DNA from 3 places in the Escherichia sp. E4742 genome. Region 3 is predicted to be linked to each of the others. Evidence: predicted binding sites of a transcription regulator. Region 3 holds the regulator's gene; each other region holds the start of a gene.

What was found. The regulator PurR, encoded in region 3, represses purine synthesis genes. The targets are predictions, from matches to a motif close to CANGCAAACGTTTGCNTG.
Region 1: the regulator PurR is predicted to act here: its motif matches at 2,135-2,152, upstream of glyA (serine hydroxymethyltransferase).
Region 2: the regulator PurR is predicted to act here: its motif matches at 1,585-1,602, upstream of gcvT (glycine cleavage system aminomethyltransferase GcvT).

Annotation. Positions count from the first base shown of each region.
Region 1 covers NZ_CP040443.1:577,026-581,252, forward strand. The annotation lists gene FEM44_RS02740 (ROK family protein) at 1-564, shown strand, start outside; gene glyA (serine hydroxymethyltransferase) at 762-2,015, opposite strand; gene hmpA (NO-inducible flavohemoprotein) at 2,346-3,536, shown strand; gene glnB (nitrogen regulatory protein P-II) at 3,580-3,918, opposite strand; gene glrR (two-component system response regulator GlrR) at 3,979-4,227, opposite strand, start outside.
Region 2 covers NZ_CP040443.1:925,539-929,765, reverse strand. The annotation lists gene ubiH (2-octaprenyl-6-methoxyphenyl hydroxylase) at 1-20, shown strand, start outside; gene ubiI (FAD-dependent 2-octaprenylphenol hydroxylase) at 43-1,245, shown strand; gene FEM44_RS25945 (hypothetical protein) at 1,319-1,432, opposite strand; gene gcvT (glycine cleavage system aminomethyltransferase GcvT) at 1,691-2,785, shown strand; gene gcvH (glycine cleavage system protein GcvH) at 2,808-3,197, shown strand; gene gcvP (aminomethyl-transferring glycine dehydrogenase) at 3,316-4,227, shown strand, end outside.
Region 3 covers NZ_CP040443.1:4,771,856-4,776,082, reverse strand. The annotation lists gene punC (purine nucleoside transporter PunC) at 1-301, opposite strand, end outside; gene punR (DNA-binding transcriptional activator PunR) at 414-1,346, shown strand; gene purR (HTH-type transcriptional repressor PurR) at 1,343-2,368, opposite strand; gene cydH (cytochrome bd-I accessory subunit CydH) at 2,667-2,756, shown strand; gene FEM44_RS23215 (MFS transporter) at 2,922-4,091, shown strand.

The DNA of each region.
Region 1 (4,227 bases), 930 kb from region 3:
ATCAACGTTGATTATGGCATTGGCTCGTCGTTCGTGATTAACGAGCAAATTTATCGCGGTAGTTTGTATGGTAGCGGGCAGATTGGTCACACCATTGTGAATCCCGATGGTATTGCCTGCGGCTGCGGGCGTTATGGCTGCCTGGAAACCATCGCCTCATTAAGCGCATTAAAAAAACAGGCGCGAGTATGGCTAAAATCACAACCTGGCAATACTCAGCTTGATCCGGAAAAACTGACTACCGCGCAATTAATTGCCGCCTGGCAGAGTGGAGAACCGTGGATCACCAGCTGGGTTGACCGCTCTGCCAACGCCATTGGTTTGAGTCTGTATAACTTCCTCAACATCCTCAATATTAATCAGATTTGGCTGTATGGTCGCAGTTGCGCCTTTGGTGTGAACTGGCTTAATACCATTATTCGCCAGACAGGATTTAACCCGTTCGACCGTGATGAAGGACCGAGCGTGAAAGCGACGCAAATTGGCTTTGGGCAATTAAGTCGCGCACAACAGGTGCTGGGAATTGGCTATTTGTATGTTGAGGCGCAGTTACGGCAGATTTGATGGCGCGATAACGTAGAAAGGCTTCCCGAAGGAAGCCTTGATGATCACAAACGTAAGATTGCCTGATGCGCTACGCTTATCAGGCCTACACGGATATTGCAATATATTGAATTTGCAAGGTTTTGTAGGCCGAATAAGGCGTTCATGCCGCATCCGGCATGAACAACGAGCACATTATCAGCAAATCACCGTTTCGCTTACGCGTAAACCGGGTAACGTGCGCAGATGTCGAGAACTTTACCTTTGATGCGCTCGATAACCGCGTCATCATTGATGCTGTCCAGCACGTCACACATCCAGCCAGCCAGTTCTTTCGCTTCTGCTTCTTTGAAGCCACGACGCGTAATCGCCGGAGTACCTACACGAATACCAGAAGTTACAAACGGGCTCTTCGGATCGTTTGGTACGCTGTTTTTGTTCACGGTGATGTTGGCACGGCCCAGAGCGGCATCAGCTTCTTTACCAGTCAGGTTTTTATCAACCAGATCAACCAGGAACAGGTGGTTATCAGTACCACCGGAAACCACTTTGTAGCCGCGTTCCAGGAACACTTCTACCATCGCTTTAGCGTTTTTAGCGACCTGCTGCTGGTAAGTTTTGAACTCAGGCTCCATCGCTTCTTTCAGAGCAACAGCTTTACCAGCGATTACGTGCATCAACGGACCGCCCTGACCACCAGGGAAAACGGCAGAGTTCAGTTTTTTGTACAGTTCTTCGCTACCGCCTTTTGCCAGGATCAGGCCGCCGCGCGGACCCGCCAGGGTTTTGTGAGTAGTGGTAGTAACTACGTGAGCATGAGGAACCGGGTTCGGGTAGACGCCAGCGGCAACCAGGCCCGCAACGTGCGCCATATCAACGAACAGGTAAGCACCGATGCTGTCAGCGATTTCACGCATTTTCGCCCAGTCAACCACACCGGAATATGCAGAGAAGCCGCCGATAATCATTTTCGGTTTGTGTTCTTTGGCTTGTTTTTCCAGATCAGCGTAGTCGATATGACCGGTAGCATCGATACCGTAAGGAACGATGTTGTACAGTTTACCGGAGAAGTTAACCGGAGAACCGTGAGTCAGGTGACCGCCATGCGCCAGGTTCATACCCAGTACGGTATCACCTGGTTCCAGCAGCGCGGTGTAGACCGCAAAGTTAGCCTGGGAGCCGGAGTGCGGCTGAACGTTAGCGTAGTCAGCGCCGAACAGCTCTTTCGCACGATCGATCGCCAGTTGTTCGACGATATCAACATACTCGCAACCGCCGTAGTAGCGCTTGCCCGGATAACCTTCAGCATATTTGTTGGTCAGCTGAGAACCCTGCGCCTGCATTACGCGCGGGCTGGTGTAGTTTTCGGAGGCGATCAGTTCGATGTGCTCTTCCTGACGTACTTTTTCCTGCTCCATAGCCTGCCACAGTTCGGCATCATAATCGGCAATGTTCATTTCACGCTTTAACATCCGCATCTCCTGACTCAGCTAACAATAAAATTTTTTCGCCTAATTTTGGCGGTCCTTATGGACAACGGCGAACAGTATAACCGAATCATTGTGCGATAACAGGTCTTGACAAAGGAATTTACGCAAACGATTACCTTCAAGCTGTGCAAGGCTTTGGAGAATAAAGGGCCTGCAACCGGAAACGGATTTCTTTTCAGGTTTGTGATGCAAATTTTTCACTTCATCACATTCTTGATGAAAAACACCAAAAGAACCATTTACAGTGCAGGGCTATTTTTTATAAGATGCATTTGAGATACATCAATTAAGATGCAAAAAAAGGAAGACCATATGCTTGACGCTCAAACCATCGCTACAGTAAAAGCCACCATCCCTTTACTGGTGGAAACAGGGCCAAAGTTAACCGCCCATTTCTACGACCGTATGTTTACTCATAACCCAGAACTCAAAGAAATTTTTAACATGAGTAACCAGCGTAATGGCGATCAACGTGAAGCCCTGTTTAACGCTATTGCCGCCTACGCCAGTAATATTGAAAACCTGCCTGCGCTGCTGCCAGCGGTAGAAAAAATCGCGCAGAAGCACACCAGTTTCCAGATCAAACCGGAACAGTACAACATCGTCGGCGAACACCTGTTGGCGACCCTGGACGAAATGTTCAGCCCAGGCCAGGAAGTACTGGACGCGTGGGGTAAAGCCTATGGCGTACTGGCTAATGTATTTATCAATCGCGAGGCAGAAATCTATAACGAAAACGCCAGCAAAGCCGGTGGCTGGGAAGGTACTCGCGATTTCCGCATTGTGGCTAAAACACCGCGCAGCGCTCTTATCACCAGCTTCGAACTGGAACCGGTCGACGGTGGCGCAGTGGCAGAATACCGTCCGGGACAATATCTCGGCGTCTGGCTGAAACCAGAAGGTTTCCCGCATCAGGAAATTCGTCAGTACTCTTTGACCCGTAAACCTGATGGCAAAGGCTATCGTATTGCGGTGAAACGCGAAGATGGCGGGCAGGTATCCAACTGGCTGCACAATCACGCCAACGTTGGCGATGTCGTAAAGCTGGTTGCTCCGGCGGGTGATTTCTTTATGGATGTGACAGATGAAACGCCGGTAACACTGATCTCTGCGGGTGTAGGGCAAACGCCAATGCTGGCTATGCTCGATACGCTGGCAAAAGCAGGCCATAACGCCCAGGTAAACTGGTTCCACGCGGCAGAAAATGGCGATGTTCACGCCTTTGCTGATGAAGTTAAGGAACTGGGGCAAGCACTACCGCGCTTTACCGCGCATACCTGGTATCGCCAGCCGAGCGAAGCCGATCGCGCTAAAGGTCAGTTTGATAGCGAAGGTCTGATGGATTTGAGCAAACTGGAAGGTGCGTTCAGCGATCCGGCCATGCAGTTCTATCTCTGCGGTCCGGTCGGCTTCATGCAATTTGCCGCGAAACAGTTAGTGGACCTGGGTGTGAAGCAGGAAAACATTCATTACGAATGCTTTGGCCCGCATAAAGTGCTGTGATTTGATGTTGCCGGATGGAAACATCCGGCAACCATGACGCGGTTTAAATTGCCGCGTCGTCCTCTTCACCGGTACGGATACGAATGACCCGTGCCACGTCAAAGACGAAAATTTTACCATCACCAATTTTGCCGGTTTGCGCCGTACGAATAATCGTGTCTACGCAGATATCGACAATGTCGTCCGGCACGACGATCTCAATTTTCACCTTCGGCAGAAAATCCACCATATATTCCGCACCGCGATACAGCTCAGTGTGGCCTTTCTGGCGCCCAAAGCCTTTCACTTCGGTCACGGTCATGCCGGTAATACCGACTTCGGCCAGTGCTTCACGGACATCGTCCAGCTTGAAGGGTTTAATAATCGCATCAATCTTTTTCATGCTATTCCTTGAAAAGGTCGCCTGTCTTTTGATCTGCTAAACGTAACACATTACACCGATTCATTCCTTGAAATCGTTTGCATCCAGCTCGTGTCGGGAAAGCAGTTTATAAAATTCTGTCCGGTTGCGCCCCGCCATTCTCGCCGCGTGGGTGACGTTGCCTTTGGTGATTTGCAGCAACTTGCGCAAGTAATTGAGTTCAAACTGGTTACGCGCCTCAACAAAAGTGGGCAGCGCCGTGTTTTCGCCCTCCAGCGCCTGCTCCACCAGCGCATCACTAATCACCGGAGATGAGGTCAGCGCCACGCA
Region 2 (4,227 bases), 1.3 Mb from region 3:
TCGGTTGGGTGGCGCGTTGAAGGCGGTTTTAAGGAATAAACAATGCAAAGTGTTGATGTAGCCATTGTTGGCGGCGGCATGGTGGGGCTGGCGGTTGCCTGCGGCTTACAGGGTAGCGGCTTACGCGTTGCCGTACTGGAGCAGCGCGTACCGGAACCTCTGGCGGCGGATGCACCACCACAACTGCGCGTTTCGGCTATCAATGCCGCCAGCGAAAAATTACTCACCCGTCTTGGCGTCTGGCAGGACATTCTCTCTCGTAGGGCCTGTTGCTATCACGGTATGGAAGTGTGGGATAAAGACAGTTTTGGTCACATCTCGTTTGACGATCAAAGCATGGGCTATAGCCATCTTGGGCATATCGTTGAAAATTCAGTGATTCACTACGCGCTGTGGAACAAAGCGCAGCAGTCGTCAGATATCACCCTGCTGGCCCCCGCAGAATTACAGCAGGTTGCCTGGGGAGAGAACGAAACCTTCCTGACGCTGAAAGACGGTAGCATGTTAACGGCGCGTCTGGTAATTGGTGCGGACGGCGCTAATTCCTGGTTGCGCAACAAGGCCGATATTCCGCTGACTTTCTGGGATTATCAGCATCACGCGCTGGTGGCGACCATTCGCACGGAAGAACCGCATGATGCGGTGGCGCGGCAAGTTTTCCATGGCGAAGGCATTCTGGCCTTTTTACCGCTTAGCGATCCGCATCTTTGCTCGATTGTCTGGTCACTGTCGCCAGAGGAAGCGCAGCGGATGCAGCAGGCAGGGGAAGACGAATTTAATCGCGCGTTAAATATCGCTTTTGATAATCGCCTGGGCTTATGCAGGGTTGAGAGCGAGCGTCTTGTGTTTCCGCTGACGGGGCGTTATGCGCGCCAGTTTGCCGCGCACCGCCTGGCGCTGGTGGGCGACGCCGCGCATACCATTCATCCGCTGGCGGGGCAGGGGGTTAATCTCGGCTTTATGGACGCCGCAGAGTTGATTGCTGAACTGAAACGGTTACATCGTCAGGGCAAAGACATCGGGCAGTACATTTACCTGCGTCGCTATGAGCGTAGCCGCAAGCACAGTGCGGCGCTGATGCTGGCTGGTATGCAGGGATTCCGCGATCTATTTTCTGGCGCTAATCCAGCGAAAAAACTGCTGCGTGATATTGGTCTGAAACTGGCCGATACGCTTCCTGGCGTTAAACCGCAACTTATTCGTCAGGCAATGGGATTAAACGATTTGCCTGAATGGCTGCGTTAAAAATTTCTCCTCTTTTGTTTATTTGATACCCATCACACTTTCGTCTCCCGGTTTTTTAACCGGGGGATTTTCCTCATTTGAAATAAACTAATTTCACCTGCAATTTCGCATTATATTTTCTAATGTCGTTAATATTTGATTTGTTGATTTTAGGTATTTTTTTAGTTCTTAATATCGATTTATTCAAAACTGTTTTATTAATTCGTTATGTTTGTTTGCAGGTATCGTGTTATTTGGTTTTTTGTCCTGTTGTCATTTTTGCGGTTTTTAACCATAAGCTAATGTGATGATCAATTTTTCCTTATGGTTAACCGTCTGTTTCGGTGGTAAGTTCAGGGAAAAGAGAACGATTGCGTTGGGGACCGGGAGTGGCTCCAGTGCTGGGTTTCGTGGTGACAATTTCACCACGAAAAGTTGTCAGCCCCGCTTATTCAATGAGGACAAGATGGCACAACAGACTCCTTTGTACGAACAACACACGCTTTGCGGCGCTCGCATGGTGGATTTCCACGGCTGGATGATGCCGCTGCATTACGGTTCGCAAATCGACGAACATCATGCGGTACGTACCGATGCCGGAATGTTTGATGTGTCGCATATGACCATCGTCGATCTCCGCGGCAGCCGCACCCGGGAGTTTCTGCGTTATCTGCTGGCGAACGATGTGGCGAAGCTCACCAAAAGCGGCAAAGCCCTTTACTCGGGGATGTTGAATGCCTCTGGCGGTGTGATAGATGACCTCATCGTCTACTACTTCACTGAAGATTTCTTCCGCCTCGTTGTTAACTCCGCCACCCGCGAAAAAGACCTCTCCTGGATTACCCAACACGCTGAACCTTTCGGCATCGAAATTACCGTTCGTGATGACCTTTCCATGATTGCCGTACAAGGGCCGAATGCGCAGGCAAAAGCTGCCACACTGTTTAATGACGCCCAGCGTCAGGCGGTGGAAGGGATGAAACCGTTCTTTGGCGTGCAGGCGGGCGATCTGTTTATTGCCACCACCGGTTACACCGGTGAAGCGGGCTATGAAATTGCGCTGCCCAATGAAAAAGCGGCCGATTTCTGGCGTGCGCTGGTGGAAGCGGGCGTTAAGCCATGTGGCCTGGGGGCGCGTGACACGCTGCGTCTGGAAGCGGGCATGAATTTGTATAGTCAGGAGATGGACGAAACCATCTCTCCGTTAGCCGCCAACATGGGCTGGACCATCGCCTGGGAACCGGCAGATCGTGACTTTATCGGTCGTGAAGCTCTGGAAGCGCAGCGTGAACATGGCACAGAGAAACTGGTTGGTCTGGTGATGACCGAAAAAGGCGTGCTGCGTAATGAACTGCCGGTACGTTTTACCGATGCGCAGGGCAACCAGCATGAAGGCATTATCACCAGCGGTACTTTCTCACCGACGCTGGGTTACAGCATTGCGCTGGCGCGCGTGCCGGAAGGTATTGGTGAAACAGCGATTGTGCAAATTCGCAACCGTGAAATGCCGGTTAAAGTGACGAAACCTGTTTTTGTGCGTAACGGCAAAGCCGTCGCGTGATTACTTTTTTGGAGATTGATTGATGAGCAACGTACCAGCAGAACTGAAATACAGCAAAGAACACGAATGGCTGCGTAAAGAAGCCGACGGCACTTACACCGTTGGCATCACCGAACACGCTCAGGAGCTGTTAGGCGATATGGTGTTTGTTGACCTGCCGGAAGTAGGCGCAACGGTTAGCGCGGGTGATGACTGCGCGGTTGCCGAATCAGTAAAAGCGGCGTCAGACATTTATGCGCCAGTAAGCGGTGAAATCGTGGCGGTAAACGACGCACTGAGCGATTCCCCGGAACTGGTGAACAGCGAACCGTATGCAGGCGGCTGGATCTTTAAAATCAAAGCCAGCGATGAAAGCGAATTGGAATCACTGCTGGATGCGACTGCATACGAAGCATTGTTAGAAGACGAGTAACGGCTTTAATCCTCTTCTGCGGGAGAGGATCAGGGTGAGGGAAATTTACGCCTCACCCTCACTCTCTTCGCAAGGAGAGAGGTTCACAATTCACTGCACGTTTCAGGAACCATCGCTCATGACACAGACGTTAAGCCAGCTTGAAAACAGCGGCGCTTTTATTGAACGCCATATCGGACCGGACGCCGCGCAACAGCAAGAAATGCTGAATGCCGTTGGCGCACAATCGTTAAACGCGCTGACCGGCCAGATTGTGCCGAAAGATATTCAGCTTGCGACCCCGCCGCAGGTTGGCGCACCGGCAACCGAATACGCCGCGCTGGCGGAACTCAAGGCTATTGCCAGTCGCAATAAACGCTTCACGTCTTACATTGGCATGGGTTACACCGCCGTGCAGTTGCCGCCGGTTATTCTGCGTAACATGCTGGAAAATCCGGGCTGGTATACTGCGTATACTCCGTATCAACCTGAAGTCTCCCAGGGCCGCCTCGAAGCACTGCTCAACTTCCAGCAGGTAACGCTGGATTTAACCGGGCTGGATATGGCTTCGGCTTCTCTTCTTGACGAAGCCACTGCAGCCGCCGAAGCAATGGCGATGGCAAAACGCGTCAGCAAGCTGAAAAATGCCAACCGCTTCTTCGTTGCTTCTGACGTTCATCCGCAAACGCTGGATGTGGTTCGCACCCGTGCCGAAACCTTTGGTTTTGAAGTGATTGTCGACGATGCGCAAAAAGTTCTCGATCACCAGGACGTCTTCGGCGTGCTGTTACAGCAGGTGGGTACGACGGGCGAAATCCACGACTACACTGCGCTTATCAGCGAACTGAAATCACGCAAAATTGTAGTCAGCGTCGCCGCCGATATTATGGCGCTGGTGCTGTTAACCGCGCCGGGTAAACAGGGCGCGGATATTGTCTTTGGTTCGGCGCAACGCTTTGGCGTGCCGATGGGCTACGGTGGCCCGCACGCAGCATTCTTTGCGGCGAAAGATGAATACAAACGCTCAATGCCGGGCCGTATTATCGGTGTA
Region 3 (4,227 bases):
GCAATACCAGCAGCGTGGCAGCGTTTTCCACCCATAACATCCCCAGACTACCCAGCGCAAAAATTGTCAGGCCGATCAATAACACAGGTTTACGACCATAACGATCGGAGAGCGGCCCCCACAGGAGCTGGGCAGCGGCAAAACCGGCAAGGAACAGACTAAGGCTGGCACTGACAGCAGACGCAGGCGTTTGCAGGTCGGCCTGAATGGCGGCGAAAGCAGGCAGATACATATCGGTTGCCAGAAAACCGAGTACGCTCAAACCCGCCAGCCAGACTAAAAATCTTTTCCCAGGTTGCATGTATATTCTCTAAATTCCTCAATTAAACACCGTCGCAAAGTGTAGGGAGTGAAATTCCTGTTGTGAAACGGTAATATTTGATGACTGGTTTCAAAAATTTTGCAGGCAAACTATGTGGTCTGAATATTCTCTCGAAGTGGTTGATGCAGTGGCGCGAAATGGCAGCTTTAGCGCTGCAGCCCAGGAGTTGCATCGCGTTCCTTCTGCGGTCAGCTATACCGTGCGTCAGCTGGAAGAGTGGCTGGCGGTGCCGCTGTTTGAACGGCGTCATCGTGACGTGGAACTGACCGCTGCCGGGGCGTGGTTTCTCAAAGAAGGGCGCTCTGTTGTCAAAAAAATGCAGATCACCCGCCAACAATGTCAGCAGATAGCGAACGGCTGGCGCGGTCAATTAGCTATCGCGGTAGATAATATTGTCAGGCCAGAACGCACGCGGCAGATGATTGTTGATTTCTATCGCCATTTTGATGACGTCGAACTTCTGGTTTTTCAGGAAGTGTTCAACGGCGTCTGGGATGCGCTTTCCGACGGGCGCGTGGAACTGGCGATTGGCGCGACACGAGCGATTCCGGTCGGTGGCCGTTACGCCTTCCGGGATATGGGAATGTTGAGCTGGAGTTGCGTTGTTGCCAGTCATCATCCGCTTGCGTCGATGAATGGGCCGCTCAGCGATGACACGTTGCGCAACTGGCCGTCGCTTGTGCGCGAAGACACGTCGCGGACGTTGCCCAAACGAATTACCTGGCTGCTGGATAACCAAAAAAGGCTTGTCGTACCTGACTGGGAATCATCGGCAACCTGTATCTCGGCCGGTTTATGCATTGGCATGGTGCCTACGCATTTCGCCAAACCGTGGCTTAATGAGGGAAAATGGGTGGCGTTAGAACTGGAAAATCCATTCCCTGATTCGGCATGTTGCCTGACATGGCAGCAGAATGATATGTCGCCAGCGTTAACCTGGTTGCTGGAGTATCTCGGCGATAGTGAGACGCTGAATAAGGAGTGGCTGCGGGAGCCGGAAGAGACTCCCGCAACGGATGATTAACGACGATAGTCGCGGAACGGACCGTCAGCCACGGAGCGGCGTTCAATAAGCCGCGGATGAACTTCGATAGACTGCGGTTCTTCGCGTTTGTTGACGATACGGTCCAACAGCATGTTGAACGCCGTTTCGCCCAGTGAATCTTTTGGCTGATGGATAGTGGTCAGCGCCGGGGTAAAGTAGCGGGCGTTGCGTACGTTATCATAACCGATCAGCGAAACATCCTGTGGTACGCGCAGACCCATTTCATCAGCAGCGCAAAGTGCGCCCATTGCCATGATATCGCCACCACAGAAAACCGCAGTAGGGCGGTGTGGCTGCGACAGGATTTGTTGCATGGCGCGATAACCCGATTCAGGTTCAAAGTCACCCTGCACAATCCAGTTTTCTGGCACCTTGATCATCGCTTCTTCCATCGCCTTCATAAACCCTGCCAGACGACCCGCGCCGGTATTACGTTCCAGAGGGCCAGGGATGACACCAATTTCGCGATGGCCGCGTTCGATCAGATAGCGTCCGGCCATGTAGCCGCCTTCAAACGCGTTATCGATGACCGCATCGGTAAAGTCGGCTTTTGCTTCGCCCCAGTCCATTACCACCATCGGGATATGGCGATACTCTTCCAGCATCGCCAGCAACGGTTCCGGATACTCAGAACACATGACCAGCAGGCCATCGACGCGTTTTTGCGCCATCATCGACAGATAGGCTCTCTGTTTCTCCAGATTGTTCCACGCGTTGCCGAGGATCAGCGTGTAACCTTTCTGGAAGCAATTTTTTTCAACCGCTTCGATGATCTCCGCGAAATAGGCTGCTTCGCTGCTGGTCGCCAGCAAGCCGATAGACTTGGTATGGTTAACCTTCAGGCTACGCGCTACCGCGCTAGGGGAGTAGTGTAATTCTTTAATCGCTGCCCACACGGCGTTGCGCGTTTCTTCAGCGACGAAACGAGTTTTGTTTATAACGTGTGACACAGTTGTAGTGGAAACGTTTGCTCGCTTCGCTACATCTTTTATTGTTGCCATTCCATTTCACTCCAGACCCTAACTTCAGCTCCTGCAAAATCGCAAGGTAAACGTTTGCCTTTACACACCTTACGCGCAACAAAAGTGTTGCGGTACGCCGGAAAAACGACACAGAGCGTCAGGAAGGGGTCAATGGCCAGTACGCAAATAGTGTAAGCGTGGAATTTTGGCCGATCTTGATGAAAAGGGGAAGTGGTAAAAACACTTATCATTATAAATGGCGGGAGATTTTTTCTTCACAGTGTGTAAAAATGCGTAATATCACTTTTTGTAGGGTAATAAAAAAGGAGAAAACTTGATGAGTACCGACCTTAAATTTTCACTGGTAACAACCATTATTGTCCTCGGTTTGATCGTGGCCGTAGGTTTGACTGCCGCGCTGCACTGATTTCCCTTCGAGGGAGCGCATCCTCCCTCGCACTCTCTTCCCTTTTGTTAGCAAAATGGCAAAAGTGTTTTCTCTTTTTGTTATTTTCAATTTTTTGTGATTGCTGTCATGCTTTCGCCACTTTGATGAATATCGTGTAATGACGCGAAGAGGTGGAGATTAGACATGAAAATTAACTATCCGTTGTTGGCGCTGGCAGTTGGCGCGTTTGGTATCGGGACAACGGAGTTCTCGCCAATGGGCCTTTTACCCGTCATTGCGCGCGGTGTGGATGTCTCGATTCCTGCTGCGGGCATGTTAATCAGCGCCTATGCGGTTGGCGTGATGGTTGGCGCGCCGCTGATGACATTACTGCTGTCTCATCGCGCCAGGCGCAGTGCGCTTATTTTCCTGATGGCCATTTTCACTCTTGGCAACGTGCTTTCCGCCATCGCGCCGGATTATATGACGCTGATGCTTTCACGCATTCTGACCAGTCTGAATCACGGGGCATTCTTTGGTTTGGGTTCAGTCGTGGCCGCAAGCGTTGTGCCTAAACACAAACAGGCCAGCGCTGTCGCCACTATGTTTATGGGCTTAACTCTGGCAAATATTGGCGGTGTTCCTGCGGCGACCTGGCTTGGCGAAACTATTGGCTGGCGGATGTCGTTTCTGGCAACGGCGGGGCTGGGCGTAATTTCAATGATTAGCCTGTTCTTCTCGTTACCGAAAGGCGGCGCAGGAGCTCGACCGGAAGTGAAAAAAGAGCTGGCTGTATTGATGCGTCCGCAGGTGTTATCAGCCTTGCTGACGACGGTACTGGGGGCTGGCGCAATGTTTACCCTCTACACCTATATTTCACCAGTACTGCAAAGTATCACCCACGCAACGCCGGTGTTCGTAACAGCCATGCTGGTGCTGATTGGCGTCGGGTTTTCTATCGGTAACTATTTAGGCGGTAAACTGGCAGATCGTTCGGTCAACGGCACGCTGAAAGGCTTTTTGTTGCTGCTGATGGTGATTATGCTGGCGATTCCGTTCCTGGCGCGTAATGAGTTTGGTGCGGCTATCAGCATGGTGGTGTGGGGCGCAGCAACTTTTGCGGTTGTACCACCGTTACAGATGCGTGTGATGCGAGTTGCCAGCGAAGCGCCGGGGCTGTCTTCCTCAGTGAATATTGGTGCCTTTAACCTGGGCAATGCTCTGGGTGCCGCGGCAGGTGGCGCAGTGATTTCGGGTGGTCTGGGGTACAGTTTTGTGCCGGTGATGGGGGCGATTGTCGCAGGACTGGCATTGTTGCTGGTGTTTATGTCAGCCAGAAAACAACCTGAAGCAGTTTGCGTTGCCAACAGCTAATAAAACAAAACGCAGAAGGGGATACCTTCTGCGTTACAGTTTGCAGGCAAATTACGTTTTATCTTGCCGCAAGCGCCTTAACCGACCTACATTGGTGATCCGCGTAGGCCAGATAAGCGTAGCGCGTCAGGCAATG